Regions from separate parts of the Nocardioides asiaticus genome, predicted to be linked through region 2. Evidence: predicted binding sites of a transcription regulator. Region 2 holds the regulator's gene; each other region holds the start of a gene.
The links. Region 2 encodes LexA, which represses DNA repair genes until DNA is damaged. Its sites were predicted from a motif close to TCGAACANNTGTTCGA; they were not measured.
Positions count from the first base shown of each region.

Region 1 (7,474 bases), 930 kb from region 2:
AGCCGGCGGGCGAGCATCTCGCGCGAGTCGAACCGGTCGGTCAGCGCGCGGGGGAGCGCGGCGGGGTTCCACGGCGTCTCGAAGTAGTGCTTGCGCAGCGCCTCCCAGTCGTCGGCGTACGCCGCGACGTGGTCGGCCCACTGCCGCCCGAGCCCGTCCCCGAGCGCGTCGAAGGCGGCGACCTGCGCCGCGCGCGACCCGCCCGGCAGCCGCACCGACGAGCCGTCGGCGAAGCGGTGCTCCCGGATCACGTCGAGAGGCTCGAGGTCGACCTCCCGCTCGAGCGGGCGCCCGGACTTGCGGAACAGGTCGCGCACCACGGCCGGCAGCAGCGTGGCGTGGGCGGAGGAGTCCCACGAGAAGCCCTCGTCGACGACCGGCCGGAGCGCGCCGCCCACCTCGGGCGCCGACTCGACGAGCGTCACGCCGTGTCCCAGCTTGGCGAGCCGGACGGCCGCCGCGAGACCGCCGTACCCTCCGCCGACCACCACCACGCGCGCCACGCGCGGCACCCTAGCCGGGCGCGGGCAGCGGCCTGTCCTTGCCCTTCCACCTGCGCCAGCCCTTCCGCACCAGACGGAAGAGGAGGACCAGGACGACGAGCCCCAGGACGAGCAGGACGGCCGCGATGATCGCGGCCGCGACCGGATGCTCGGTCGCCAGCCACACGACGCCGAGCACGCCGAGGTCCTCGACGCCGCTGGCGGTGACGTTGGTGACCGGCTCGGGGGAGGCGTTGAGCGCCAGCCGGTTGCCGGCCTTCACCAGGTGGGACGCGAGCGCGGACCCGCCGCCGACGACGCCGCCGACGGCGTCGTCGAGCGACGTCGCCTCGCCGGCGAGGAGGACGCCGATGACCGCGCCGATGGTCGGCCTGATGACCGTCGAGACCGAGTCCCACGCGGAGTCGACGTAGGGGATCTTGTCGGCGACGAACTCCCAGACGTACAGCACCGCTGCGGCGATCAGGACCGGCCACGAGCCGAGCGCGTCGGGGACCTGCTGGAGGTCCGCCACGCGGTCGGCGATGCCGAGGACCAGGACCACCAGGTAGGCGTTGATGCCGCTGGCCCACCCGCTCGAGAAGGTCAGCGCGAGAGCGTCCATGGGCTCATCCTGCGCCCGCGGTCACTCCACGTCGATCTCCGACCCGTCCGTGAGCGCCAGCAGCTCGTCGTACGTCGTCGAGAAGACCGCTGCCGGATGGCCGGCCGCCGCCCACACGACCGGGTGGCGGCGCAGCCAGGAGTCGACGTACGTCGGCACCGGCGCGGGATGACCGATCGGGGAGACGCCGCCGATCCGCTGGCCGGTGTGCTGGTGGACGAACTCCGGACCGGCCCGCTTCAGGCGCTCGACGCCGATGGTCGCCGCGGCCTTGGCGGTGTCGACCCGGTGCGCGCCCGAGGTGAGGATCAGGACCGGCGTACCTCCGGCGTCGAACAGCAGGCTGTTGGCGATCGCGCCGACCTCGCAGCCGAGTGCCTCGGCCGCGAGTGCGGCGGTGTGGACCGAGTCGGGCAGAATGACGATCTGACCGGAGCCTCCACGCTCCTCGTGCGCGGATCGGAACGCTGCGATCGAGGGGTGCTCGGTGGGCATGCGGCGACCATAGCGGCCGGCGCCGGCCGGTCCGTAGCAGGTTTCCCGCTGCTCGGCGGGTGCACAGCAGACAGGAGGGCGCATGGCGCAGGAGCACGAGGTCGTCACGGCGGACGAGGCCCGTCCCGCCTCGCTGACATGGGCGCTGCGCGCGCTGCTCGCCCTCATCGCCTTCGGCGCTGTCGTGGTCGCGCTGATCGTCATCCGCCACGACGATCTGCTGCGGGTGTGGGCCGAGGGCAACCCGAGCGCCAGGCGGATCCTCGAGACCAAGGGCCTCGAGGCGATCAAGCACCCGGGGGAGTACGACATCAAGCCTCCCCACTTCGTCGCCCCGGCGCTCACGCTGTGCGGCGTCATCGCCTCGCTCGTGGCGGTGATCATGGTCTACCTGCGCAACGGGTTCGAGTGGGCCCGGGTGGTCCTCACCCTGCTGCTCGCCTTCACTGCTGTCGCGAGCATCGGCGGCATCATGACCGGCCCGCCGTTCCTCTTCGTCGTGCTCACCGTCATCGAGATCGCGATCGGCGCGGCCGCCGTCGTCTTCATGTGGATGCCGGCGACGACGCGCTACATCCACCCCCGCGCCGGCGCCGAGGTCGAGCGACTGCGCGAGCACGTCGGCCTCTGACCGCGTTGAGCGTCGCCCCCTAGCGGCGCCCACCCCTTTGGCGGCCCTTGTGGCTGTCGGTGGGCGGGTGTAACTTTCTGCTCGTTCGAAAGTGTGTTCGAACCGCCGGGCGGAGACGACCTCGACCCGGGTGTGGAGCGCAAGCAGCCTGGAGGACGCCCATGACGCCGTACGACGACCGCCGCGTGCGCGGCACCCCGCACGTCCAGCACACCCTTCCCGCAACCACCCACTCCTACCTGCTGCGGGCCGCGGAGTCACTCGCCGATGCGATCGCCGCCACCGACGTGCCGAGCCGCTACGCCTGTGCCCACGTCGCCGCCCTGCGGGCCGCCGCTGCCCTCATCGCCGCACGGGCCACGCCGGTCGAGCCAGGGCGGCGGCGACGGCAGAAGAACGCCTGGGTCCTCCTCACCGACGTGGCCCCCGAGCTCGCCGAGTGGGCCACCTTCTTCTCGGCCGGGGCGTCGAAGCGTGCGGCCGCGGAGGCCGGGTCGTCCCGGGCGGTCACCGAGCGCGAGGCCGACGACCTGATCCGCGACGCCGACAGGTTCCTCGCCGTGGTCGAGCACGCCCTCGGCCTGGTCCCACACCCGTCCCTGTCCCGGGAGCCGATCCGCCGTGTGGGCTGATGCCGGGCTCCCCCTAGGGTTAGGGCCATGTCAGCGAGCGGGCGGCCGGGCGAGCGGCGGGCCAATGCCCGCACGGCCGTCGTCTGGGACGCCCTGCGCCCCATCCTCGAAGGCGAGCCGCTGGATGTCGTCGACATCGGCGGCGGCACCGGCGTCTCGGCGGTGCGGGTCGCCGAGGCGGGCCACCGGGTCTGCGTCGTCGACCCGAGCCCGGACGCGCTCGCGGCGCTCGCCCGACGAGCACGCGAGGTGGGCGTCGAGGTCGACGCCCGCCAAGGCGACCTCTCCGGCCTTCTCGACGTCGTCGGCGTCGGCAGCGCCGACGTCGTGCTCTGCCACGGCGTCCTCGAGGTGGTCCCCGACCCGGCCGCCGCTCTCGGCGCCATCCACGACGCGCTGCGACCCGGCGGCCACCTCAGCCTGCTGGTGGCGCAGCGCTCCGCCGCCGTTCTCGCGCGGGCCATGGCGGGCCATTTCGCCCAGGCCAAGGCGCTCCTGGACCAGACCACGTCCGTGGGGCGCTCCGGACGCCGGTTCTCCCAGGACGAGGCGGCCGCGGCGCTGGCCGCCGCCGGGTTCACCATCACGGCGGTCCACGGGGTCCGGGTGTTCACCGACCTCGTCCCCGGCTCGCTGCTCGATCTCGAGCCGGGAGCGACGACCGACCTGGTCGAGCTCGAGCAGGCGGTCGCCGGCCGTGCCGACTACCTCCCGCTCGCCACACAGCTGCACTTCACCGCCCGCCGCTGACGCCGGCCGGGGGTGACGATGTCGACCGTCGACACGCCGATCCTGCACGTGGACATGGACGCCTTCTTCGCGTCGGTGGCCATCCGGGACCGCCCCGAGCTGTGGGACGTGCCGGTGGTCGTCGGCGGCGGGCCGCGGGGCGTGGTCACCTGCGCCAACTACGCTGCGCGGGCCTACGGCGTCCGCTCCGCGATGTCGGGCGCTCAGGCCCGCCGGCTCTGCCCGCAGCTGGTCTCGGTGCGGCTCGAGCCGGGCGCGGTCTCTGAGGTGTCGACGGCGGTCCGCGACATCTTCCGCCGCGTGACCCCGCTCGTGCAGGTGGTGAGCGTCGACGAGGCGTTCCTCGACGTCAGCGGGGCCGGACGGCTGCTCGGCAGCCCCCGGAAGATCGCCGACCGGATCCGCGCCCAGATCCACGACGAGCAGCGGATCACCTGTTCCGTCGGCGTGGCCGGCAGCCCGAGCGTGGCCAAGGTGGCGAGCCGCCATGCCAAACCGGACGGCGTGGTCGTCGTGCCCCCGGACGGTCTGCCGGGCTTCCTCCACCCGCTCGACGTCGGCGAGCTCTACGGCGTCGGGCCGAAGGCGCGGGCCCGGCTCCACCGGCTCGGGTTCGTCACCGTCGGCGACATCGCCCGCACGCCGCTCGACACGCTCCAGCAGATCCTCGGCGAGGGCCAGGGCACGCGGCTGCACCACCTCTCCCACGGCATCGACGGCCGTGACCTCACGCCGCGGCGTGGTCCGCAGGAGCCGGACCGCTCGATGGGCGCCCAGGAGACCCTCGGCCGCGACCACGACTACCACGCCGACCGCGAGCCGATCGTCCGCGAGCTGCTGCGCCTCAGCGCGAAGGTCACCCGGCGGCTCCGGGCCGGCCGCGTCGTCGGCCGGACGGTCACCCTCAGCGTCCGGTTCACCGACTTCGTGACCATCACCCGCTCCCGCACCCTGCCGCAGGCGACCGACGTGACGCGGGAGGTCCACCAGACCGCCGTGGCGCTCTACGACGCCCTGGCGCTGCGCCGCGCCCGGCTGCGCCTCGTGGGGGTGCGCGTCGAGGGCCTGCTCCCGCGGGACCGGGTCCACCGGCAGGGTGTTCTCGGCGAGCCGCTGCACGGCTGGCGCGACGCCGACCGCGCCGTCGACCTGGCCGTGGAGCGGTTCGGCAGCCGGGCCGTTCGGCCGGCGAGCCTGCTGGGGTGACCGCGGGCCACGAATTTTGGGCTGCTCACTACCGCGCCCCGGGACGGCTGCCTAGACTGGCAATGTCCGACGGACCCGGGAGGAAACGGTGCCACTCTCCGAAGAGGAGCTGCGACTGCTCGAACAGATGGAGCGCGCCCTCTCCGAGGAGGACCCGAAGTTCGCCTCCGCCCTCCGCGGCACCGCCCTGCGGCGTGCCCAGCGACGACGCGCGATCCTCGACGGCGTCCTCCTGGCCGGAGGTGTGGCGCTCCTGATGACCGGGGCGGTCACCGAGATCTGGGCGCTCGGCATCCTCGGGTTCGTGGTCATGCTCTTCTCCGCGAGCAGCGGCCTCTCCGCGCTCCGCGGGCGCCCGGCCGCCTCGCTGCGGCCCCATCTCCATCACCGCACGGCCGCGCGCGCGTCGTTCCTCGACCGCGCCGAGCAGCGCTGGCGCCGCCGGCGGCACGACGGCACCGACTGGTGACCGGGCCGCTGACGCTGTCTCAGCCCATGTGATCGACCAGGTGGTGCTCCACCTGCTCGGGCTGCTGGACCGCGCGCACCCTCCGCCGCGGGGCCACGACCGACCGCGGCCACAGCAGCAGCCGCCGGCGTACGCGTGGATCGGCGCTCTCCGCCAGCGCCTCGACGACGGCGCGCACGTCCTCGCCGACCGGCTCGCGTGACGCGACCCGGGCGTACCTGCTCCGCTCGACCGCGACGACGACCCGGTCGAGCGCGGCCCGGGCCTGCTCGCCGATGACGCTCGCCGCGAGCTGCCTGCCGGAGGCACGCGGGGAGAGGTCGTCGGACCACGGCAGTCGCAGGTCGCGGGCGGTGTCGCGGATCTCGGCCCAGCCCTCCTCGGGGCCGCCGGCGAGCCTCCGCGAGCGGCGTCGCAGCCGCACCCAGAGAGGTACGCCGACCGCCACGCCGCCGAGGGCGAGGACGCCGACCACGCTTACGAGCGCGATGACCCCGGCATGCCCGTGGTCGCCCGCGTCGGCCTTGTCCTTGTCCGCCTGCCCCTGCTGGTCCCCACGCTGCTGGAGGTCGCCGGGCCGCGGCGGCCGGGCCGTCTGCGTCGGACCGACGCTCGGAGCCTCGGTCGCCTCAGGGGCGGTGCCGGTGCCGTCACCGCCCAGCACGCCGATGGTGTACGCCGGCAGGTCGGTGTCGATCCCGGGGCCGTTGGGGGTCGGCTCGAAGCGCACCCACCCGACGCCCTGGAACCACAGCTCGGGCCAGGCGTGCATGTCGCGGCCGCGGAAGACGTAGCTGCCGTCGGAGGCGCGCACCGGGTGGAGGAAGCCGACCGCGACCCGGGCCGGGATGCCGAGCTCGCGCGCCATCGCGGCCATCGCCGTGGCGAACTGCTGGCAGTAGCCGACCTTCTGGTCTGTCACGAAGTGCAGCAGGTCGTTGCCGCCGGTGCCGCCGGGCCGGTTGAGGCTGTAGCGGAACTCGCCGCTGTCGTGGAACCAGCTCTGCAGCGCCACCGCCTTGGCGAACGGCGAGGTCTGGTCCGCGGTCTTCTCCCGGGCGATCCGGCCGAACTGCGCGGGTAGGTCGGGCAGCGAGGTGTAGAGCGAGGGCACCCCGCCGGTGCTGAACGGCGCGTCGAGCAGCGCCTGCTCGCTCGGCGAGACCGGCGCCGCGGTGAGCGTCCAGGTCTCGCCGGCGGTCGACAGCTGGTTGCTGGTGTCGCCGGAGATGAAGTCGAGCGTGTCGGAGTCGTAGCGCCAGTCGCCGGCGGCCTCGATCTGGGTCGTGTAGTAGAAGGTCGGCAGCCACCGCGAGTCGAACTCGTTGGTCGCCGTGAGTCGGTAGGTCGACGACGCGCCGAGCAGCTTGGCGTCGCCCTCCGGCGGGCTGAACCTGGTCCGCGCGGTGTGGTCGGGCGGGATGCTGCGCCCCCCGGGGCTCCACTCCGAGCCGTTGAACGAGGTCAGCGTCGCGATGCGGAGGTACGACGGTGCGACGTCGGCACCGTCGGTGACCCGGACGTCGACGAGCGCCGTGTCGGACTGGTTGCGCAGGTCGTCGTACATCCCGACGGTGGGGTTGGTCACCCGGATCGGCCCAGAGCCGCTGCCGCCCGGTCCGAAGCCGCTCAGGTCGAGGTGGAGCGTCGGGACGAAGACGGGGACGACGACGGCGAGAGCGGTCGCGACCAGCCCGATCGCCCCCGGCCCGGCCGAGAAGGCGCTGCCGAGCACGCCGTTGTCGGGCGCGATGCCGGCGACCGACCGGTCGTCGAGCCGGCGGCCCCACCGCGACACCCGCTCGCTCTCCTGCAGCACCAACAGCCCGAGGAACCCGGCGGCGGTCAGCGCGAAGACCCACCACGCCACGCCGCCGCCCACGATGCTGAACGGGACGCTGAAGATCGCCAGCAGCACGAGCCCGGCCAGCGGCGGCCTGCGCAGTGCGCGCACGAGCAGGTCGGCGAGGAGGAAGGCGGCCGCGGCGCCGAGGATGAGGTACGGCGCGATGCCCCCGTCACCGACCGGCACGGGGAGCGGGGCCCGCATCACGGTGTCGTACGCGGTGTTGAAGACGTCGACGACGTGCTCGCGCGCTCCCGACCCGATGGGGACCGGGTTGCCGAACACCGCGACGTCGGTGGCCGCCCCACCGATCACCACCTGCGCGAGCAGCGCCAGCG
Region 1 covers NZ_JBDZDM010000001.1:235,743-243,216, reverse strand. The annotation lists gene ABLE53_RS01150 (phytoene desaturase family protein) at 1-503, opposite strand, end outside; gene ABLE53_RS01145 (DUF4126 domain-containing protein) at 514-1,107, opposite strand; gene ABLE53_RS01140 (YbaK/EbsC family protein) at 1,129-1,602, opposite strand; gene ABLE53_RS01135 (hypothetical protein) at 1,685-2,233, shown strand; gene ABLE53_RS01130 (SAV_6107 family HEPN domain-containing protein) at 2,395-2,865, shown strand; gene ABLE53_RS01125 (class I SAM-dependent methyltransferase) at 2,893-3,615, shown strand; gene dinB (DNA polymerase IV) at 3,634-4,821, shown strand; gene ABLE53_RS01115 (DUF3040 domain-containing protein) at 4,910-5,290, shown strand; gene ABLE53_RS01110 (transglutaminase TgpA family protein) at 5,310-7,474, opposite strand, start outside.
Region 1: the regulator LexA is predicted to act here: its motif matches at 2,319-2,334, upstream of ABLE53_RS01130 (SAV_6107 family HEPN domain-containing protein).

Region 2 (7,474 bases):
CCAAGTCCGGTCTCAGACGCGGCGCGCCGTGTGGACCACGATGTCCGCCTCGACGGCCACCTCGTCGGGCAGGGCGGCCCGCAGCTCGTCGAAGAGCGCCCGTCGGTCACCGCCCGACATCAGGCGGTACGCCGACACGGTGCGCAGATAGCCCAGATGGTCCTCGCGCGCGACGGTGTAGCGGCGCTGGATGACCCGCTGGCGGACGTCCTCGAAGCGTCGGTCGGCGAGCAGATCGTCGCCGGGCCAGTCGAGCCCACCCGTCCCGGTCGTCGGCGGTGGGATCGAGGCACCGCCCGGGAGGTAGCGGGCGGTCAGCTCCGCCTCGGTCGTCGCGAGGCGCTCGTCGGCGATCTCGGCCGGCCCACCGAGCAGCGCGACCGCTCCACCCGGCCGGACTAGGGCCGCCGCGCGGTCCATCCGGGTGGCGGGGTCGGTCCAGTGCCACGCCGCCGCGGCGTACAGCAGGTCGAACGTCCCGAGCCGCGCCGGGTCGAGGTCCTCGAACCTTGCCGACATCGGCCGAACCGGAAGGCCGGCGCACACCCGCGTGAGGACCGCGAGCATGGCCTCGTCGGGCTCTGTCGCGGTGATCTCGATGCCGGCTCGGGCGAACACCCGGGTCGCCTTGCCGGTTCCGGCGCCGACCTCCACAGCCGTGATCACCGCGCCCTCGGCGGCGTCGGCGGCGAGCGTCACGATGGCGTACGGGTAGTCGGGCCGGAAGCGCTCGTACGCCTCGGCGACGGCACCGAAGCTGAGCGCCCGCTCCATCTCGGCCCCGGAAGGGCTACTTCCTGACCAGCCGGCCGACCCAGTGGTCCTTGAGCCCGTTGTACTGCGGGTTGCCGCGGCAGGAGAACGAGGTCCCCTTCCAGCACTTGTAGATGTGCGCGGCGTTGACCATCGTCAGCTCGGCCTTCGTGACGTGGGTGTTGTCGAACGGGACCGACACCGACCCCCAGCCTCGCCGGCCCAGCTTGACCGGGAACCTCTGCAGCTTCCCGCTCTTGCGGTAGACCGTGACGGTCGCCGCCTGCAGGCCCGGGTGGGGCAGGTGGACGGTGACGTGCAGCCGGTAGGCCGGTCGGACGTTCTGCGGCACGAACCGGGTCGAGGCCGATGTCAGGTGGTTGAGGGAGTAGGTCGCCGTCGCCTTCTTGTGGGCCGGCCGCAGTCGCACGGCCTTCGTGACCGGCGCGACCGGGTAGTGCTGCGCCCTCCCCTCGCTGTAACTGCGCTGCGAGTGGTGGTTGGCCTCGGAGAACTGCAGATAGAGCTTGCGCAGGCCGCCGCGCTTCTTCAGCGCCCGGGTGACCGCCTGGATGGAGTAGGCGTTCTTCTTCTTGCCGTGCGTGCTGTCGGCCTGCTGCCAGATGTAGCGGATGAGCACGGGCAGCGGTCCGCTCTTCTTCGGGAACCGCTCGGTGAGGTAGCGGAAGAAGATCCAGTTGCCGTAGACGTTGTAGGTCCCCGCCTTGTCGAGCGCCGTCCGCGGGTGCCGTAGCTGGCCGTAGGGAAGGTACTGCACGTTGTCGTTGATGCCGTCGTAGATCGCGTCCTCGGCCCAGACCGCCGTGCCCTCCATGAGCCAGACGTCCTCGCCGGCGTCGTACCCGAACTGGATGGCGTGGAAGAACTCGTGGGCCGCGGTCACCTTGAGGTTCTCGACCGGGGTGTGCCGGGTGCCGTACTGGCTCCGGGCGTAGTCGTTGTCCAGGACGCAGTACGCCTTCGCGATCGTCGAGCCCTTCGGCGCACCCGCCGGGCTGCCGTCGGGGGAGCAGTACCCGTAGTAGCCCTGGTCGTAGACATCGCGCAGGTAGATGTCGATGTAGTTCTTCTTCCCGCCGGCGTACCCGTCACCGACCGGGCGGCGGTAGCCGGCCTTCTTGTACGTCGTGTAGACGTGCTCCATCACGCCACGGACCGTCTTGACCCAGCTCCAGCTCGACTTGTCGTCGCCGCTGGAGACGTAGTGGATGCAGACCGGCACCTTGGTGCTGCACAGGCGCTTGCCGGCGGTCGGCCGGGCGAGCATCCGGGCGGCCTCGGTCTGGTCGCTCGAGGCCATCTCGTCGCGGTGGACGAAGAGGTTGGTGAGGGCCATGGTGGCGTCCCGGCCGGAGGCGAGCGTCTTCTTCGCCTTGTCCGGCGACTTCTGGGTGAGGACGTTGCGGGCGTGCTCGAGCGCCCGCCTGGCCGCCACGGTCGAGACCGTCCGGCCGTTCCGCGACGCGCCGTGGGTGCCGTCCGGCGCGCTCGGGATCAGCGCCTGGGCGGGCAGCGCCGAGACCGCGGTGCCGGTCGCGAGGAGCAGGGTGAGGAGGGACAGCAGGACGGGGAAGCGATTGAAACGCATCGAGTACCAGACGGTCGGCAACAGGTCCGGCCGACCCTGGACGCCTACCGCGAGGGCTCGCCGGCTCGGCGTCCCGAGAGGTCCTCGTCCGCAGGTGCGGCCTCCAGCAGTGTAGGACGCTGCCCGAAGGCGGAGACGCCCACGACACCCGCGATGATCACGATCCACCCCACGATCACGTCGAGCGTCCAGTGGTTGCCGGTGCCGATGACGGCCAGCGCGGTGAGCAGCGCACCGAGGCAGGCGAGGATCCTGATCACCCAGCTGCGCACGTTGCGCCACACCACGATCGCCACCCACAGCGACCAGCCGCAGTGCAGCGAGGGGAACGCCGCGAGCTCGTTCGTGAGGTCGCCGAGCCCCTTGGGTGCCGACGCGTCGGCACCCCACCAGCCCCGGTCGGTGTGGAGCAGCAGCACGTCGTCGTACAGGTGCGGGAAGAAGCGCGGCGGCGCGGTCGGGAGCATGAGGTAGAGCGCCAGGGCGAGGACCGTGCCGACCAGGAGGGCCCGCCGCGCGGGGAGGTAGCGCTCGCGCCCGCGCGCGTAGAGCCAGATCAGCACCGTGAGGGTGAGGATGTAGTGGGCCGTGGAGTACCAGTAGCAGCTGAGCAGCCCGATGACCTCGTGGTGGACGAAGAACTGGTTGAGGCTGCGCTCGAAGTCGAGGTCGACGACCTTCTCGATCTGCAGCAGCTGTCGGGCACGGCTCTTCGCCTCGGCGATGTTGTCGCTCGCCAGCAGCCGCGACGAGGTGTAGGCGATGTAGAGCACGGTCACGAAGACCAGCTCCCGCACCCCGGCGCGTACGCCGGCGAGCCGCTCCCATAGGGTGCGGTTCACCCTCTGTTCCATGGTGGCGACGGTCGCCTCGACGATCTCCAGGGGAGGCGTACGAGCGTCAGCCCGCTCGCCGCTGGTCCCCTGGTCCCGCACTGTGCCCCCGCTGAAGTCGCTCGATCCTGCACAGACTAGCCGGTGGGCAGCGGGAGGTTGGGAGCCTTTCGGCCCTGGTGTCGGCGGGTTCAGCGGACGGGCGCGTCGACCCGGTGGACCCGCCCACTGCCGCGGGTGGTCGCCCACGACGTCGACCAGCTGACGCCGGCGTTCTTGTCGGCCCGGTCGCCGATGACGTACCAGTCCATCTGCGCCCGCTGTCTGGTCACGTCGAGGATCGAGTAGCCGTGGTCGTCGAAGTCGAGGTAGCGCACGTGCCGGTTGGCACCCATGATGGCTGTCTCCACGGCCCGGCTCGTCGTGTGCGCCGGGGTGCCGGTGATGTCCTTGAGGTTGCTCGAGGTGACCGAGGTGCCGACGAACTCGACCCCGGCGGTGCCGCCCAGCGGATAGATCGCGGAGTCGTAGGGCAGGTCGCACGCCCACCCCGAGTGGATGTCGCCGGTGATGAAGACGACGTCCTCGATCCTGTGGGTGCGGATGTGGTCGAAGAGCTCGGTCCGGTCGGCGGTGTAGCCGTCCCACTGGTCGACGTTGTAGGCGACCCCGTTGTCGGGGAGCAGGCCGGTGACGTCGTTGACCGGACCGATCACGTCCTTCGGCAGCGCGGCGAACGTGACCGGAGCGATCATGACCGGGTTGCCGACCACCTTCCAGGTCGTGGGCGCGTTCCTGAGGCCGGACTTGAGCCAGCTCAGCTGGTCGGTGCCGGTGATCGTGCGGTCCGGGTCGTCGACGGCGGCCAGCCCGTCGGTCGTCTGGTCGACCTGCTTGGAGCGGTAGGAGCGCAGGTCGAGCATGCTCAGCTCGAGCACCGTGCCGAACCTGAAGCGCCGGTAGATCCGGTCGTTCAGGTGGCTCTGGTCGAGGGCGGCGGTCCCGTCGAGGCGCACCGGCATCCATTCGTCGTACGCCTTGTGGGCGTGGGTCTTGCGCGCCTTCCAGTCGTACTCGCCCGGGCTGTTGTTCTCCGCCCCGTTGCGCCACTGGTCGTTGGCGACCTCGTGGTCGTCCCAGGTGACGATCCACGGGAAGCGGGCGTGGAGATCGGCGAGGTCGGGGTCGCGCTTGTACTGCGCGTGCCGGATCCGGTAGTCGGCCAGGGTGTGGACCTCGTGGGCCGGCTGGTGCTTGCGGATGTCGATGTCGTCGGGCCCGTAGCCGTACTCGCCCGGGCCGTACTCGTAGAAGTAGTCGCCGAGGTGGACGATCGCGTGCAGGTCGGTGCGCTTCGCGAGGTGGCGGTACGCCGAGAACCAGCCGGCCTGCAGGTTGGCGCAGGACACGACGCCGAACCGGATCCGGCCGGGGGTCGCCGTCGGTGCGGGCGCGGTGCGGGTGCGGCCGACCCGGCTGTGCTGGCCGGCGTACGAGAAGCGGTAGTTGTACGCCGTCGCGGGCCTCAGCCCGGTGACGTCGAGCTTGACCGTGTGGTCGCGCCACGGGCCGGTCGTGAACGTGCCGTGCTTCACGACGGTCTTGAAGGTCGGCGAGGTGGAGACCTGCCAGCCGACCTTGACGTGCGGGCCCCTGCCCGAGCCCGGCCTGCTGGCGGCGGTCGGCGTCACCCGGGTCCAGATGACGACGGCGTGGGGGAGCGGGTCGCCAGAGGCGACGCCGTGCTGGAAGTGTCGGAGCGCGGCTGCGGCGTCGGCGTACGGCGCCGGGAGGACGGCCGCCCCGACGCCCGCCAGGCCCGCGCCGAGGCCGCCGGCGAGCAGGCGGCGGCGGTCGAGGGGAGTGTGGGTCACGCTCGGAGAACGACGCAGCCGCCGGCGCGTGACGCGCCGGCGGCTGTTGTTCACCCATCGTTGGTCGAGCCCGGACACGAAGTGGCCGGTGTCGAGACCAAGAGAGTCGTCAGAGGCTCCGCAGGACCGCGGTGACCTTGCCGAGGATGGTGGCGTGCGTGCCGTCGATCGGGTCGTAGGCCGGGTTGTGCGGCAGCAGCCAGACCTTGCCGTCCTTGCGCTGAAGGGTCTTGACCGTCGCCTCGCCGTCGATCATCGCGGCGACGATCTCGCCGTTCTCCGCCGTCGGCTGCTGGCGCACGACCACGAAGTCGCCGTCGCAGATCGCCGCGTCGACCATGGAGTCGCCGGAGACGTGCAGGAGGTAGAGCGTGCCGTCGCCGACGAGCTGCTTCGGCAGCGGGAAGACGTCCTCGACCCGCTCCTCGGCGAGGATCGGGCCGCCGGCGGCGATCCGGCCGACGACCGGGACGAGGGTCGCCTCCGGGTTGGCGTCGCCGATGCCGGTCTCGTCGTAGGCCGTCTCCTCGGCCGCCGAGATCGACTTGCGGGCCGCGAGGACCTCGGGCAGGAACACCTCGAGTGCCCGCGGCCGGTGCGGGTCGCGCTTGATGAAGCCCTTCTGCTCGAGCACCTTCAGCTGGTGGGCGACGCTGCTGGTGCTCGTCAGGCCCACCGCCGAGCCGATCTCGCGCATGCTCGGCGGGTAGCCCCGCTTCTCGATGCAGTCGCGCAGGTGAGCCAGGATGCGCTGCTGGCGCGGGGTCAGCCCGGTGGCGTCGGGCGGGCCGTCGGGAAGCTCGCTCACGGCGGTCGTGGACCGCTTGGCGGAGGTGGACGCCGGGGTCGGCTCCTTGGTCGGCTTGGTCATGTGCCCACGGTAGACCGGGCCGTTGCCGACTTCAAACATCTGTTCGAAGCGTGTCGCGATCTGTGGACAACGGGCGGTTCGAACATTTTTTCGGCCCGGGCCCTTGATCTCGTTCGAACAGGTGATCTACTCTCGATCACGTGTTCGATCGAATGCGTGATCGAACGGACGCGATCCGGCGCTCGTCCCGAACTGTCGGTGGCCGTCTGTAGACATCTCGTCGAGCGCACCAGCCACCCCACTTCCCCAGGAGACCGGCGATGACCACGACCACCCTCGACCAGTTCATGGCCCCGGCCCGGCCCGTGGATCGGGCGCCGCGGCGCGGCTCGAGCGTGCGGCTGACCCGCCGCGGCCGCGTGGTGGTGTTCCTCGTCGCCCTCGGTCTGCTGCTCGCGGCGGGGTTCCTCGGCGCCGGCCTCTCCGGCGCCGCCCAGGAGAAGGGCAACGCTGTCCCGACCCACACCGTCGTCGTCGAGCCCGGCGACACGCTCTGGGATCTCGCCTCCGACGCCGCCGACGGCGGCAGCGTCCGCGACATGGAGCAGCAGATCAAGGACCTCAACGGGCTCGACTCCGGCATGCTCGCCGCCGGCCAGTCGCTGCGCATCCCGAACTGACCACACCGCCGGGCTGCCTCCGTCGCCGCTCGGCCACAGACGGCCGTCAGCTGATTCGACCCCGGCTGGCGGCACCTACAGGGGAAGAGAAAGAGGGGCGGGGCGGGAGGACCAGCGTCCGACCGCCCCGCCCCGGCTTTGCAGACGTCATACGTCCCGCGGCGCGCAGTGTCCCCGTCCGTATGACGTTGTTCCTACGTCATACGGGCGGCCACCGCACCGCGAGCCATGCGTCGTCCACACCAGGGGCTCGCGTCGCTGCCCTCCACAGACCGGGTCGACGCAGGCGCGGGCGGTCGGTGGAGTCTTCGATCGTCGTACGCATGACCAAGCCACTCAGCACGCAGAAGCAGGTCGAGCTCGAGCTCGGGATGCTCAAGGAGCGACAGTCGTACGTCGTGTCGCGGCCCCAGCTCTATGCCGCCGGTGTGACTCGCGGCGAGATTCGGCATCACGTGCGGATGGGTCGCTGGCAGCTCATCGGCGACCAGAGCGTGTGCCTCCACAACGGTCCGATCTCCTGGGAGGGCCATTGCTGGGCGGCTGTGTTCCAGGGCGGGCCGCGGGCCTGCCTCGATGGGGCGGCTGCGCTGATCGCCAGCGGCCTGGAGCGGTACGACGAGGAGCGGATCCGTGTCTCGGTGCCGCGCGGCACACGGATCCGGCGTACGCCGCTCTACGACATCCGGCAGACACGCCGCTGGTCGGCCGACGACGTCGTGGAGATCGGGATACCTCGCACCAGACCCGCCATCGCGGCCGTGCGGGCAGCGCTGTGGGCACGGAGCGATCGGCAGGCGGCGTACGTCGTGAGCATCGCCGTCCAACAGGGACTCACCCGGCCCGAGGACATCGGCCGCGAGCTCCTGCGGGTCCGACGCGACAAGCGCCGCTTGTTCCTCCACGTCGTCGTC
Region 2 covers NZ_JBDZDM010000001.1:1,167,254-1,174,727, reverse strand. The annotation lists gene ABLE53_RS05700 (class I SAM-dependent methyltransferase) at 13-774, opposite strand; gene ABLE53_RS05695 (MXAN_6640 family putative metalloprotease) at 791-2,362, opposite strand; gene ABLE53_RS05690 (phosphatase PAP2 family protein) at 2,407-3,216, opposite strand; gene ABLE53_RS05685 (alkaline phosphatase D family protein) at 3,387-5,069, opposite strand; gene lexA (transcriptional repressor LexA) at 5,179-5,940, opposite strand; gene ABLE53_RS05675 (LysM peptidoglycan-binding domain-containing protein) at 6,201-6,560, shown strand; gene ABLE53_RS05670 (hypothetical protein) at 6,884-7,474, shown strand, end outside.

Region 3 (7,474 bases), on a different contig from region 2:
CATCTCCGGACACCTGCCGCCCGGCCATCCCGACTCGCTGACCGACTGGGAGGCGGTGGCGCGGCTGCGCGGCACCGTCGTCCTCATGATGGCGGTCGAGAACGCCCCCGCCATCGCCGACGCGCTGCTCGCGGGCGGGCGGGACGCCGAGACACCGGTGGCGGTCGTGTGCGACGGCACGATGCCGACCGAGCGCACCGTCCTCGCCACGCTCGGCACGCTCGAGAAGACGATGGCCGCGGAGGGCGTCCGGCCGCCCGCGATCATCGTCATCGGCGACGTCGTACGCGTCGCCCGGCCCGACGCCTTCTGAGGCCTGGTCCCACGATGGCCACGCTGGTGGAGATCACCGACCCAGATGATCCGCGTCTCGCGGACTACCGCGACCTGCGCGACGTCGAGCTGCGCAAGTCGCTCGAGGCGCAGCAGGGGCTCTTCCTGGCCGAGGGTGAGAAGGTCGTACGCCGTGCGGTCGAGGGCGGCTTCGCCCCGCGAAGCTTCCTCATGGCACCGCGCTGGCTCGAGGGGCTGGCCGGCGTACTCTCCACCACCGACGCGCCCTGCTACGTCGTCTCCGAGGCGCTCGCCGAGGAGGTCACCGGCTTCCATGTCCACCGCGGGGCGCTGGCGTCCCTGGAGCGCAGGCCGCTGCCGCCGGTCGAGGACGTGCTCGCCGGCGCCCGCTCGGTCCTCGTCCTCGAGGACATCGTCGACCACACCAACGTCGGCGCGATCTTCCGCTCGGGCGCCGCGCTCGGCTTCGACGCCGCCCTGCTCGCGCCGCGCTGCGCCGACCCGCTCTACCGGCGCTCGATCAAGGTGGCGATGGGCGCCGTCTTCTCGCTCCCGTGGACGCGGCTCCCGGACTGGTACGCCGCCCTACCGTCGCTCTCCGCCACCGGCTTCACGACCGTCGCGCTCACCCTCGCTCCCGACGCCTCGCCGATCGAGGACGCCGTCGCCGGCCTCGACAAGGTCGCCCTCGTCCTCGGCTCCGAGGGGCACGGCCTCTCCGAGCGCTGGCAGCGCTCCGCCGACCGCCGCGCCGTCATCCCGATGTCCGCCGGCATCGACTCCCTGAACGTCGCGGCCGCCACCGCCGTCGCCTGCTACGTGACATCCCGCCGCTGACTCAACCGTCGGCGGGCCAGTCCTCCGGGTAGTCGTCGGCGAGCTCGTCGTGCTGCTTCTGGAGCTTCTTGCGGGCCTTGGCGGAGAGCCGATCCCCGAAGACGGTGCCGAGCGTGTGGTCGGTCTCGTGCTGGAGGCATCGGGCGAGGAAGCCGTCGCCCTCGAAGGTGACCGGCTCGCCGTCGAGGCCGACGCCGTCGACGCGGGCGTGGTCCGGGCGGGCGAGCGGCACGTAGGCGCCGGGGAACGAGAGGCAGCCCTCGTCATCGTCGTCGAGCCGCCGGTCGCGGCCCTCGGGCAGCGTGAGCACGGGGTTGCAGACGACGCCGACGACCCGCTCGCCGGTCGAGTCGTGGCAGTCGAACACGAACATCGCGACGTCCTCGCCGATCTGGCAGGCGGCGAGCCCGACGCCGTCCGCGGCGTACATCGTCGCGACCATGTCCGCCGCCAACTCACGCAGCGCGTCGTCGAAGACGGTGACCTTCTGCTGCGGGCGGTGCATGACCGGGGTGCCCCAGCGGGTCATGGGCCGGACCCGGCCGCCCTCGGGAAGGGGTCCGTACGGGGCGCGTACGCCGTCGGTCGCTCCAGTGATCTCCGCCATGCCCCGCACCCTAGTCAGCGAGCCCCGTAGACGACGTTGTAACTCAGAGTTACAGTTGCCCGCATGAGCCTTCTCCAGACCCTCCGGGGCGGTGGCCGGTTCGGCATCCCGTCGACTGAGAGCCGTGACCCCATCGGGTACGCCGTGGCCGCCCTCAACCGGCTGGCGCAGTCAGACCTCATCGACCGGCTGGGCATCCGCAAGCAGGCGGAGCAGACCGTGTTCACGGTGACCCGCAGCGGATTCAAGGTCGCGACCAACGCAGGCCGCACCTTCGCGAAGGCGGGGAAGAGGGGCAAGCCCGGTGTCCGCGTCCCGAGCGCAGCCCGCAGCGGCGTGTTCGACCTGACCCCCACCGAGGACGAGCAGATGCTCGTCGACGTGGTCACCGAGTTCGCCGAGGAGGTCGTCCGGCCGGCCGCGGCCGAGGCCGACGAGGCCTGCGCAGCGCCGGACGGCCTCCTCAAGTCCAGCCTCGAGATCGGCCTGCCGATCCTCGGCGTGCCCGAGGAGCTCGGCGGCATCTCCGAGGCCCGCAGCGCCATGGCCGGCACGCTCGTCGCCGAGGCTCTCGCGAAGGGCGACCTCGGCCTCGCCGTCGCGACGCTCGCCCCGGGTGCCGTCGCGACGGCGCTGGGGCTGTGGGGCACCGACGAGCAGCAGCAGACCTACCTCCCGCCCTTCACCGGCGGCGACGTCCCCGCCGCCGCGCTCGCGCTGACCGAGCCGCGGGTGCTCTTCGACCCCCTGGAGCCGGAGACCACCGCGACGCGGACCGCCGAGGGCTACACGCTCGACGGGGTCAAGTCGCTGGTCCCGCGAGGCGCCGACGCCGAGCTCTTCGTGGTCGGCGCTCGCCTCGACGGCAGGCCGGTGCTCTTCCTCGTCGAGTCGAAGACGCCTGGCCTGGCCGTCGAGGGAGACCCGGCGATGGGCGTCCGGGCCGCATCGCTCACCCGGCTGACGCTCACCGACGTGAAGGTCCCGGCGGACGCCGTGCTGGGGGAGACCGACGGGTCGACGTACGCCGAGTGCGTGCGGCTCGCCCGACTCGCCTGGTGCGCCCTCGCCGTGGGCACGGCCCAGGCGGTGCTCGACTACGTGACGCCGTACGTCAAGGAGCGGGAGGCGTTCGGTGAGCCGATCGCCCACCGCCAGTCGGTGGCGTTCATGGTGGCCAACATCGCGATCGAGCTCCAGTCGATGCGGCTGGTCACCTACAAGGCCGCCTCGCGGGTGGCGCAGGGCATCGACGCGACCCGCGAGATCGCGCTGGCCCGTCGGCTGTGTGCCGAGAAGGGCATGCAGATCGGCCTCGACGGCGTCCAGCTGCTCGGTGGCCACGGCTTCGTCAAGGAACACCCCGTCGAGCGCTGGTACCGCGACCTGCGGGCCATCGGGATCATGGAAGGTGCGGTGCTGGTCTGATGGCGATCAATCTCGAGGACCCCAAGAGGCTCCGGCCGCTGCGCGACCAGGTGCACCAGGTCGCGATGAACATGCTCCGGCCTATCTCGCGGAAGTACGACAAGGCCGAGCACGCCTATCCCAAGGAGCTCGACATGCTCGCCGCCATGGCGGACGGGCTCGCGGAGTCCGGCTCGGGTGAGGGGGCGGGCGCGGCCGGCGTACGGCGATCCGCGGGTGACGACTCGGGCGACGCCGCGTCCAGGAACGGCTCCAACATGGCCTCGGTCATGACGGTCGCCGAGATGTGCTGGGGCGACGTCGGCCTGCTGCTCTCCATGCCGCGCCAGGGCCTCGGCAACTCGGCGATCGCGAGCGTGGCCGACGACGAGCAGCTCGAGCGGTTCAAGGGCGTGTGGGCGTCGATGGCGATCACCGAGCCCGGCACCGGGTCGGACTCCGCCAACATCAAGACCACGGCGACGCTCGACGGGGACCACTACGTGCTGAACGGCGAGAAGATCTTCGTCACCTCGGGCGAGCGCTCCGACGCGGTCGTCGTCTGGGCGACCCTCGACCGGTCGCTGGGCCGGGCCGCGATCAAGTCCTTCGTGGTCCCGAAGGGCACGTCCGGGATGAAGGTCGAGCGGCTCGAGCACAAGCTCGGCATCAAGGCCTCCGACACCGCGACGATCACGTTCACCGACTGCCGGGTGCCGGCGGAGAACCTCCTCGGCTCCCCGGAGATCGACGTCAAGCAGGGCTTCGCGGGCGCGATGGCCACCTTCGACAACACCCGTCCGCTGGTGGCGTCGATGGCGGTCGGCTGCGCGCGCGCCTCGCTGGACTACACCCGGGAGCTCCTCAAGGACGCCGGCGTCGAGGTCGACTACGACCGGCCCTCGACCGTGCAGTCCGCCGCCGCGGCGAAGTTCCTCCAGCTCGAGGCCGACTGGGAGGCGGCGTACTTGCTCATGCTCCAGGCCGCCTGGATGGCCGACAACCGCAAGCCGAACTCCCTCGAGGCGTCGATGGCGAAGGCGAAGGCCGGCCGGGTCGGCTCCGACATCACACTGTCGTGCGTCGAGCTGTGCTCGTCGGTGGGGTACGCCGAGGGCGAGCTCCTCGAGAAGTGGGCGCGCGACTCGAAGATCCTCGACATCTTCGAGGGCACCCAGCAGATCCAGCAGCTCATCGTGGCGCGGCGGATTCTCGGGCTCACCAGCGCCGAGCTCAGGTAGGCCGTCGGTAGGCTCCGGCCGTGCCCGCGAACCAGAAGGTGCTCGTCGTCTCCGCGACCCCCGAGGAGGCGCAGCACGTGCCCGACGGCCTGCGCGTGATCATCACCGGAGTAGGGAAGGTGCCGGCGGCCAGTGCGGTCGCCCGCGAGCTGGCCGGGGACCCGGCGATCACGGAGGTGGTCAACATCGGGTCGTGCGGCGCGCTCCACGACCATCTCGAGGGGCTCCACGTCGTCTCGCGGGTGCTCAACCACGACCTGTCGGCGGACGCGCTGCGTGCCTTCGGCTACGACCCGCAGGAGTGGCTCGAGCTCGGTGACGGCGACGTACGCCTCGCGACCGGGGACGTGTTCGTCACCGATCCGGTCGTGCGGGCGCACCTCGCCGAGGTGGCGGACCTGGTCGACATGGAGGGGTACGCCGTCGCCTGGGCGTGCCGTCAGGCCGGCGTACCCGTGCGACTGGTCAAGCACGTCTCCGACAAGGCCGACGAGGCCTCGATGGACTGGCCGGAACTCATCGACCACAGCGCGCAGGCGCTCGGCGAGTGGCTGGTCGCCAAACTCGGCTAGGCGTGTGGGTAAACCGATCTGCGTGGCTCGCCGTCATGACGGATCGCTTCCTGTGGCGGCCACGGGGCTGATGGTGCCATCCCGTACGGCGCGCTGCCCGCCTGCCTGACGGCCTATCTGCGTCGGTGGAAGCGGTAGTCGCCGTTGGCGAGCCGGGTGAGGTCGTAGGCCGGGTCGTGCGCGCAGCGATGATGGTGATGGCAGAAGAGGACACCGTTGTCGAGATCCGTCGTGCCGCCGCGGCTCCACGGATCGAGGTGGTGGGCGTCGGTCCAGGCCGCCGGGACGGTGCAGCCCTCGGCCCGGCACCGGCGGTCCCGAAGCCGCAGCGCCTTGCGCTGTGCCGGTGTGAAGAGACGCTTGGCCCGGCCGAGGTCGAGCGGCTCGGAGCGCCCGTCGAGCACGGCCGGGAGGATCTTGGCGGTGCACGCGAGCCGGCGGGCCTCGGCGGCGGTGATCTTCTCACCGCCCAGGTCGGCGACACCGAGTCCGGCGCCGGTCAGGTCGGTGCGGAGCCGATCGAGCCCGACGGTGACGACGACCGTGGTCGCGTCGCCGCCATGGGCGGGGAGCCGGGCGGGGTCGATCGTCTCGAGGAGCTGGCCGAAGGCGTCGGCCAGGATCCGGTGGCGGGATCGGGTCTGCCCGACGGCCTCGAGAGCGGCGATCCGCGGCTGGGCGTAGGCCTCGACCATCGTGCGCAGCCGCTCGCCGACGGCGGTCGGCACGACGGCGTAGATCTTCGTCAGGCCGTCGCCGATCGGCGTGATCGACATCGAGACCTTCCGTCGTGCGCGCTCCTCGGCCCGGGCAAGGGCGCGGGCGTCGGCGTCGTCGGCGACCTCCGGGGCGGCGACCTCGAGCAGGTGGACCGCGAGGCGGCGCAGATCGCTCGGCCTGTGCTCGGTGGCGAGCTGGAGAAGGTGGGCCTCGGCGCGGGCGAGGACCTCGGCGCCGGGGCTGCCCGATGGGTCGGCGGCGAGGTCGTCGAGGACCTGGACGATGACCGAGGCGTGCTCGAGGCCGATGTCGCCGGCGGCGAGCGCCGCCCTGGTCGCCTCCCAACGGGCCAGCGCCTGCGCGAGCCGCAGCTCGCGATGGGCGGGTCGCGCGTCGGCCACCTCCCGGGCGACCAGCCAGCCGGCGACGTCGCGAGCGGCCGACTCGTCGGCGAGCGGCTGTCCGGCGCTCATCACCCGCAGGACGAGCTCGGTGATCCGGCCCTGGATCCGTCGCAGCGCCAGCAGCGTCTCGCCGGCGTCGTCGGGCGAGAGGAAGGCGGGGTCCAGTCCCGCCGCGTCCTTCAGCGCGGTCTCGAGCGAGTCGATCACGGTGGTGAACTGATGCATCCCGCAGACCTCCTCTCGCACGGACGCACCGTCATGGCGGTGGCGACGAGCGAGGGCCCAGGCCTGGACACATACCCCCGGATCATCTGGTCCGGCGAGCTCCGGCCCTCCGACCCGGAGTCATCACGGGCGGACCGGCTACAACCAAGACCTGCGATTATCGTACGTCAGTTCGACTAGCTGCGCCACCCCGTCTTCCACACCAACCGTCCCGCCTTCTAAGACCATGGACCGGTCTCGGACACCGCTGAACAAGTCCGGCGCAGCGTGGTGCGTTGATGGGACCGTCCTGAAGTCCTGTGTGCAGCAGGGCGAGTCGGATCGACAGCGTGAGCTGCTGGATGTGAGGCAGCCGGGAAGACATCACCCCTTGCAGTCGGTCAACAGACCGCTCAGGATGACCTGAGGCGGGCGGAACGACCCCGTTGTCGCACCCAGAGTGCTGACTCGAACTCGCCGCTCGACGGCCTTGGCGGCGTTCCGCCCGCCACCCACGTCACAGCCGCCACGGAGATGGCTTCTTGTTCGGCATTCGCCTACGAGCCCCGCGGCGTGATGCCCGGGATGTCGTCCTCGTAGTCCCGCTCCACCTCGCGCGCGATTCCCGGCGGGATGTGCGGGGTCGGCCCGGTCAGGTGCTCCTCGGGGACGTCCTCGGTCGGTCCGTCCGCGTCGGCAGGCTCGGTCCCGGCGGCGGACTCCGTGGGGGCCGCGGCGGGCGCCTCGTCGGGCGCCGTCGGCGCCGGAGCCTCCGGAGCCTCCGGAGCCGCCGCGGCGGCCTCGGTGGGAGGAGGCACGGCCTCCTCGGGCGGCCTGGCCATGCCGGGCACCGGCTCGGTGGTCGGCCTGCGGTCGAGCGCACGCCCGACCACGCTCCCGACCAGGGTGAAGGATCCCCTCACCACCTGGGCGGCGGTGCGCCGCGGACGGCGCAGGGCCCGGATCGCGGCTCCCGGCAGCTGGCGCAGCCGGTCCGGATCGAGGGGCAGTTTCGGCATCGTCGTCGCTCCCTTCGTAGCAGACGCTTGTCCCGTACCCCCACCCTGCCGTGTGCACGCCCGTCGTGCCACCGGCTAGCCGGCGGCCGCCGACTGTCGCCGGATCAGCCGACGAGCGAGGCGCCGGCGGACGGCTCGACGAGCAGGTGGCCAGGGGAGCGGTAGCCGG
Region 3 covers NZ_JBDZDM010000003.1:483,190-490,663, forward strand. The annotation lists gene cobA (uroporphyrinogen-III C-methyltransferase) at 1-313, shown strand, start outside; gene ABLE53_RS12880 (TrmH family RNA methyltransferase) at 328-1,131, shown strand; gene def (peptide deformylase) at 1,133-1,738, opposite strand; gene ABLE53_RS12890 (acyl-CoA dehydrogenase family protein) at 1,802-3,166, shown strand; gene ABLE53_RS12895 (acyl-CoA dehydrogenase family protein) at 3,166-4,386, shown strand; gene ABLE53_RS12900 (nucleosidase) at 4,407-4,958, shown strand; gene ABLE53_RS12905 (HNH endonuclease signature motif containing protein) at 5,072-6,307, opposite strand; gene ABLE53_RS12910 (hypothetical protein) at 6,844-7,305, opposite strand; gene galK (galactokinase) at 7,410-7,474, opposite strand, start outside.
Region 3: the regulator LexA is predicted to act here: its motif matches at 6,468-6,483, upstream of ABLE53_RS12905 (HNH endonuclease signature motif containing protein).

Region 4 (7,474 bases), on a different contig from region 2:
ATCACGGCGGTCCAGGTGGGCGAGGTGCCGGTGAGGAGCCCGAGCGCGACGCCGGTGACGGCGACGTGCCCGATCCCGTCGCCCATCAGCGAGAGACGCCGCTGGACGAGGTAGATCCCGACCGCCGGCGCCGCAAGGCCGGTGAACACGGCGGCGATCAGGGCGCGCTGCATGAAGCCGTACTGGAAGAGGTCGAGCTCGCTCATCGAGGCTCCTCGATCACTGCGTCCAGGGGCGTGCTGACCTGAGGCGTGTGGGTGTCGTGCGGGTGGTCGGTGCCGTGGTCCTGGGGGTCGTGGTGGTGGCTCGCCAGCCACCCGAAGTCCGATGCGTGCACGTCGGTGTCGGTCAGGCAGGCGCCGTCGTACACCTTCCGGCCGTTTCGCAGGACGACGGAACGGTCGACGAGCGGGCCGAGCGCGCCGAGCTCGTGGGCGACGAGGACGATCGTCGCGCCGCGCTCCTTGAGCCGGCCGAGCGCCTCGGCGAGGGCCTGCTGGTTGGGCAGGTCGACGCCGGCCGTGGGCTCGTCGAGGAAGAACAGGTCGGGCTCCCCGGCGAGCGCCCGCGCGATCAACGTCCGCTGCTGCTGGCCGCCGCTGAGCGTCGAGACCGCCTCCTTGGCCTTGGCGCTGAGGCCGACGACCTCGAGGGCGTCGTCGACGATCGCCCGGTCGGCCCGCGACAGCGGACGGAACAGCCTCCGGCGGGTCAGGCGTCCGGACGCGACGACCTCCCGTACGGACGCCGGTACGCCGGAGGCTGCCCCCGCCCGCTGCGGCACGTAGCCCACGCGCCGCCAGTCCCTGAACTGCTCGTACGGCGTGCCGAACAGCCGCAGCGCGCCGGCCGACAGCGGCCGCAGCCCGGTGAGCGCGCGGACGAGCGTCGTCTTGCCGGAGCCGTTGGCGCCCATGAGCGCGACGAAGTCGCCGGTGCGGACCGTGAGATCGATGTCGCGCAGGATCGGGACGCCGCCGATCTCGACCTCGCCGCCGGTGAGCTCGAGGGGCGTCTGGTCTGTCGTCGTCACTGGCACGAGTTCGCCTTCTTCAGCGCCGCGAGGTTGGCGTGCATCAGGGAGAGGTAGTCGTCGTCGGACGTCTCGGAGGTGAGTCCCTCGATCGGGTCGAGGATCGCCGCCGTCACGTGCATGTCGCTGGCCAGCGTATCGGCGAGCTTCGGGGACACCAGCCGCTCGCCGAAGACCGTGGTGATGCCGTCCTTCTTGATGAGCTCGTGCAGGCGGGCCAGATCGGCCGGGGTCGGCTCGGCGTCGGGGGAGAGCCCCGCGATCGGCTCGACGTAGAGGCCGTAGCGGCCGAGGTAGCCGAACGCGTTGTGGCTGACGACGATCGTGTCGCGCTGGCAGTGCGCGAGCCCGGTGGAGTACTCCCCGTCGAGCGCCTTCAGCTCGGCGACCACCTTCTTCGCGTTGGCGGCGTACGTCGAGGCGTGGTCGGGGTCCACATCGGAGAGCTGGTCGGCCACGGCGTCGGCGACGTCGGCCATCCGGAGCGGGTCCTGCCAGAAGTGCGGGTCGAGGTCGCCCATCGACTCCTGTGCCTCCTGGGCCTCCTCGTCGGTGGTCTCGCCGGCGCGGTGGTCGACGTCGTCGTGCCCGTTGTGCCCCACCGGCTCGAGCCGGGCGACCTTGCTCACGTCGAGCGCCGTGCCGGTCGAGGTCTGGTCGACCGCGTTGTCGATGGCGGCCTGCAGCCCCTTCTCGTAGACGACGAGGTCGGCGCTCGCCACGTCGGCGGTCTCCTTCGGCGAGAGCTCGAGGTCGTGCGGCTCCTGCCCCGGCTGGGTGAGGTCCTCGACCTCCACCTCGTCGCCGGCGACCTGCTGCGTCACCCACTGGAGCGGGTAGAGCCCGGCCACGACGCGGAGCTCGCCGTCGCTGGCCGAGTCGTCGTCGGAGAACGCGGCGCATCCGCTGGCGATGAGCGCCGAGGCGGCGATGACAGCGGGAAGGGTCAGGGCCTTGAGCATGAGAATCATTCTCAGACGAGTTGAGAACGATTGTCAACTGAGGTGGCCGGGAGCGGTGCGGAGTCGCGAAACTCGCGCGACAGCGCTGTGTCCGATGTCTAGGTTCGAGGCCGTGGAGATCCGTGCCGCCATCCCTGCGGACCAGCCGGAGATCGAGGCCGTCGTGGGGGCCGCGTTCGAGGAACCGGCCGACGGCCGGGTGGTCCGGATGGTCCGTGCGCTCGATGCGTCGGGCGCGACCCGGGTGTCCCTCGTGGCGGTCGACCGCGGCGACGTGATCGGCCACGTGCAGCTCTCGCGCTGCTGGGTCGACGCGCGCGAGGCGCTCGTCGGCGTACTCGTCCTCAGCCCGCTCTCCATCCGGCCCGACCGGCAGCGATCCGGCATCGGCACCGCCCTCCTCGCCGCCGCCCTCGCAGACGCCGAGCGCCGGGGCGCACCCGCGGTCTTCCTGGAAGGAGCGTGGGACTACTACGGCACCCGCGGCTTCTCGGCAGCGGTTCCGCTCGGGTTCACCGCACCGTCCACCCGGATCCCGGTGCCCGCGTTCCAGGTTGCGCTGCTGCCGGCGTACGAGCCGTGGATGACCGGCGCCCTCGTCTACTGCGATGCGTTCTGGACCAGCGACTGCGTCGGGCTCCGCGACCCGGTCCTCGCGCAGGTGGAGCAGCACGCCGCCCGCACCTGACGGCGCGCCCGCCGTGCGCGCGGTGGCCGGGCTGCGAGGATGCGGCGATGACCGTCGGATCGGTGCTGTTCCGCGTCTCGCACACCCGCCTCGCCGGGGCGACGGTGCGCTTCGTCTTCGCCCGGGCCGTGTGGCTGCTGCCGGTGCGGTTCGTCGTGAAGACCCCCCGCGTGGTCGTCTTCCCACACCCGCGGCCGGTGGACTCGCCGCACCTGCTGGTCGTGCCGCGGAGGGCGATCCGGGGTGTACGCACCGTGACCGCCGCAGACCGGCCGTGGCTCGACGAGGCATGGCGTCTGGGCCGCGAGCAGGCGCTCGCCGCCGGAGTGCCCGCCGTCCTCGTCTTCAACGGCGGCCGCTGGCAGGACGTGCCGCAGCTGCACGGCCACGTGCTGCCTGCCGAGCGCTTCGGCATCAGCGGCGCTGGCCTCGACGAGACGCCGCTCTTCGAGATCGTCGAGCACCCGCAGCCGGCTCGCGCGGGCCATCTCGCCTTCCGCTTCGACGACGCCGCCGCGGCGTTCGATCTGGCGCGCGACCTGGCCCGGGAGAACGTCACGGGCGGCCGCGGGTTCTCGTTCGTGCTCGAGCCCGGCCCGTGCGTCGCCCATCTGCTGTGGGGCTCCCGCACTGATGCGCCTCGGACGGCCTAGGTCCGTCGGTGGAATCTGATGCTGCCGTCGGGGTGTCTTGTGAGGGCGTAGTTGGGTTTGTGGGCGAGTCGGTGGTGGTGGCGGCAGAAGAGGACGGCGTTGTTCATGTCGGAGAGGCCGCCGTCTGCCCAGGGGTGGAGGTGGTGGGCGTCGGTCCAGGGGGCGGGGACCTCGCAGCCCTCGACCGCGCAGGTCGGGTATCTGATCCGGAGGGCTTTGCGTTGGGCGGGGGTGAACAGCCGGGTCTTGCGGCCGAGGTCCAACACCTCGCTGTGGGTGTCGAGGACGGCGGGGATGATCCCGGCCTGGCAGGCGAGCCGGCGGGCCTCGGCGGCGGGGATCTCTCCTCCTTCTGCCAGTGAGGCGGTGCCGAGCTCCTTGTTCAGTTGGTTGACGTCGATGGTGACGATGAGGGTGAAGGCGTCGAGGTAGGTCTTCAACCGGACCCCGGTGGCCCTGGGCAGCCGGGCTCGCAGGAACATCGTCCCGTCGCCGGGGTCGGTGATGGTCAGGGAGGTCCGCCGGTGGGCTCTCTCTTCCTCGGCGAGGAGTCTCTTGCCGAGGACCTCCTCGGCGCGTTGGGGGTCGAGGACCTCGAGCAGGTGGGCCCCGACCCTGCGGAGCCGGGCCGGGTCGAGCCGTGCTGCTTCGTCGACCATCAGCTGCTCGGCCTTCGCGACCTCTCCGGGGGTGAGGTCGTCGGGCAGCGCCTGGAGGGCTCGGGTGGTCACGCGGGCCTGGTCGACCGAGACGGTGCCGTCGGCCAGCGCGGCGGCCAGCACCTCGTACCGGTCCAGCGCGCGGGCGAGCTTGAGGTCGGCGCGAGCGGCGCGGTGGTCGGCGCGCAGGGCGTCGGCCCACCAGGCCCCGATGTCGCGGGCGCCGGTCTGCTCGGCGACCGGCCCGGCCGACGCCATGACCCGCAGCCGCAGTGCGGTGGTCTGGGCCTCGAGGGCGGCCAGCTCCCGCAGTGTCGCCTCGACCTCGTCGGGGCGCGGGAACGGTCCGGTGAGGTGGCTGGCGCGGGCGATCTCGCGGCGGGCGTGCCGCACCGAGGCGAGCACCGCCGGCACCGGCGTCAGCTCGGCCATGACACACCTCCTCGACCACGAGACCGGTTTCGATCTGGTGTTCCCAAAGCTAGCCGCGACCACCGACAGTCCTGCCCGGGCGGGCAGTCTCGTCCACGCAAGAGCCCGGGGCGTCGTACGGATGCGTAAACCTGTCGACCCGCTCGATAGGCTTGCACGGACATCCGGACCCACCGGAGCACCCGAAGAAGAGAGAGCGAAACCCGTGGCAAAGCCGCCCGCATCCACCGTCGACCTCGTCGTCTCCCTCGCCAAGCGGCGAGGTTTCGTTTACCCGAGCGGCGAGATCTACGGAGGCAGCCGGAGCGCCTGGGACTACGGCCCGCTCGGCGTCGAGCTGAAGGAGAACATCAAGCGCCAGTGGTGGCGTGCGATGGTGACCAGCCGCGACGACGTCGTCGGCCTCGACTCCAGCATCATCCTGCCGCGACAGGTCTGGGAGGCGTCCGGCCACGTGGCGACCTTCAACGACCCGCTCGTCGAGTGTCAGTCCTGCCACCGCCGCTTCCGCGCCGACCACCTCCAGGAGGACTACGCGGAGAAGAAGTCGCGCGGCGGCGAAGAGATCGATCCGGACTCCGTCGATCTCAACGAGTCGGTCGCCTGCCCCAACTGCGGCACCCGCGGCGCCTGGACCGAGCCGCGTCAGTTCAACATGATGCTCAAGACCTACCTGGGCGTCATCGAGGACGAGTCCGGCCTCGCCTACCTGCGCCCCGAGACCGCGCAGGGCATCTTCATCAACTTCGCCAACGTGGTCACCAGCCAGCGGATGAAGCCGCCGTTCGGCATCGCCCAGTACGGCAAGTCCTTCCGCAACGAGATCACCCCCGGCAACTTCATCTTCCGGACGCGCGAGTTCGAGCAGATGGAGATGGAGTTCTTCGTCAAGCCCGGCGAGGACGCCGAGTGGCACCAGTACTGGATCGACGAGCGCACCCGCTGGTACGTCGACCTCGGGATCAACCCCGACAACCTGCGCCAGTTCGAGCACCCGAAGGACAAGCTGAGCCACTACTCGACGCGCACCGTCGACATCGAGTACCGCTTCAACTTCGCGGGCTCCGAGTGGGGCGAGCTCGAGGGCATCGCCAACCGCACCGACTTCGACCTCTCCACCCACGCGAAGCACAGCGGCGCCGACCTGAGCTTCTTCGACCAGGCCAACAACGAGCGCTACGTGCCGTACGTCATCGAGCCGGCGGCCGGCCTCTCGCGCAGCCTGATGACCTTCCTCGTGGACGCCTACACCGAGGACGAGGCGCCCAACACCAAGGGCGGCGTCGACAAGAGGGTCGTGCTGCGGCTCGACAAGCGGATCGCGCCGGTCAAGGTGGCCGTGCTCCCGCTCAGCCGCAACGCCGACCTCTCGCCGAAGGCGCGCGACCTGGCCACGGAGCTGCGCCAGAACTGGAACGTCGACTTCGACGACGCCGGGGCGATCGGCCGGCGCTACCGCCGCCAGGACGAGATCGGTACGCCGTACTGCGTGACCGTCGACTTCGACACGCTCGAGGACGACGCCGTCACCGTGCGCGAGCGCGACAGCATGAAGCAGGAGCGGATCCCGCTCGCCGGCATCAGCAGCTACTTCGCCGAGCGCCTGCTCGGCTGCTGAGCGGGCTTGGGGAGGGCGGCCGAGCTCGCGCCCGGCCGCCCGCCGCCGAGCGGCTACTGCGCGGCGATGTCGAAGACGTGGAGCTGGCCGCGGCTGACGCTGCTGGGGAGGGTGACGCTGGCGACCGTCTTCGACGGGTCGATCGGCACCCGCTGCGAGAAGACGTACATCTTGTCGTTGCTGCGAGTCCCGTCGCTCTTGTTGCGGTAGGGGAGCGTGACGACGACGACGTTGCCGAACTGCGGGGTCCCGCCGAAGCCGAGGGCGTACCCGCTCAGGCCGAGCGGCTCGGTGGAGGTCGTGCCGTCGGTGTAGGTGATCGTCAGGTCGCCCTCGGAGCCCACGGTGCCCGAGTTCGAGCCCGTGCCGAGGAAGCCGAGGTACGCCGAGCCGGCCGGCGTGTCGGGGACGACGGTCTGCCCGGCGGTCTGGACGTTGTCCGGCCGGCCGGAGGGGACGTCGGGCCAGGTGTAGTCGAAGCCGTCGGCGTGAACCGCGCCGCCGGGCACGATCCCGGCCGCAGCCAGGGCCTGGGCGGAGTAGCTGTAGCCCCCGCCGTCGAGGTTGCCCTCGCCGACCGCGCCGTCGTCGCTGATCCCGGTGTTGTTGTAGAACGGCGACAGGTCGCCCGGCTTCTGCACGACGACCGCGAACTGCGTGGCCAGCGCGCTGGTGTCCCCTAGCGACAGGTTGATGCGGACCACGTCGCTCCCTGTGGTCGCGCCGCCGACGACGGTCAGCGGTAGCTGTGCGGTCGCGCCGGCGCCGAGCCTCAGGATGCCCGCGGCGGGCTGCACGCTGACGGTCCCCGAGGTCTCGGCCCGCCAGTGCAGCGTGACCGACCGACCGGCGTACGACGTGATGGCGACCGACTGGTCCGAGGTCGACCCGGTGCCGAGTGTCAGGCTGGTCGTGCTCGGCCGGGCCGTCCCCCAGAAGGAGGCCTGTTCGCCCTGGCCGGCGAACAGGGCCAGGTTGATGGTGTCGGCGATCTGCTGGTAGCCGGTGTCGTTGGGATGGAGGTGGTCCCCGCTGTCGTACGCCGGGAGCATCCGCTTCGGGTCGGCCGGATCGAGCAGCGCGCGGTCGAAGTCCGCGACCCCGTCGAAGGCCCCACTCGTCCGGATCCAGTCGTTGACGTCCTCCCGGACCGCGTCACCGGCGGGCGTGTAGTAGCCGGCGCCCTCGTCGGGCTGGAGGGTGGCGCCGATGACACGGATGCCGCGGGCGTGGGCGGCGTCGATCAGCTGCTGGTACTCGTCGGTGAGGTCCCCAGGTGTGTACTCGGGATGGTTGCCGATGTCGTTGCTGCCCTCCCACAGGATGATCGCCTTCACGCCTGTCTGGTCGAGCGCGTCGCGCTGCCAGCGGTGCCCCGCGCTCTGGCCGTTGGTGGTGCCGTCCGCGAGCAGCTGGTTGGCGGAGATCC
Region 4 covers NZ_JBDZDM010000007.1:27,544-35,017, reverse strand. The annotation lists gene ABLE53_RS21925 (metal ABC transporter permease) at 1-206, opposite strand, end outside; gene ABLE53_RS21920 (metal ABC transporter ATP-binding protein) at 203-1,033, opposite strand; gene ABLE53_RS21915 (metal ABC transporter substrate-binding protein) at 1,030-1,995, opposite strand; gene ABLE53_RS21910 (GNAT family N-acetyltransferase) at 2,108-2,683, shown strand; gene ABLE53_RS21905 (HIT domain-containing protein) at 2,731-3,336, shown strand; gene ABLE53_RS21900 (HNH endonuclease signature motif containing protein) at 3,333-4,427, opposite strand; gene ABLE53_RS21895 (glycine--tRNA ligase) at 4,633-6,045, shown strand; gene ABLE53_RS21890 (SGNH/GDSL hydrolase family protein) at 6,099-7,474, opposite strand, start outside.
Region 4: the regulator LexA is predicted to act here: its motif matches at 4,457-4,472, upstream of ABLE53_RS21900 (HNH endonuclease signature motif containing protein).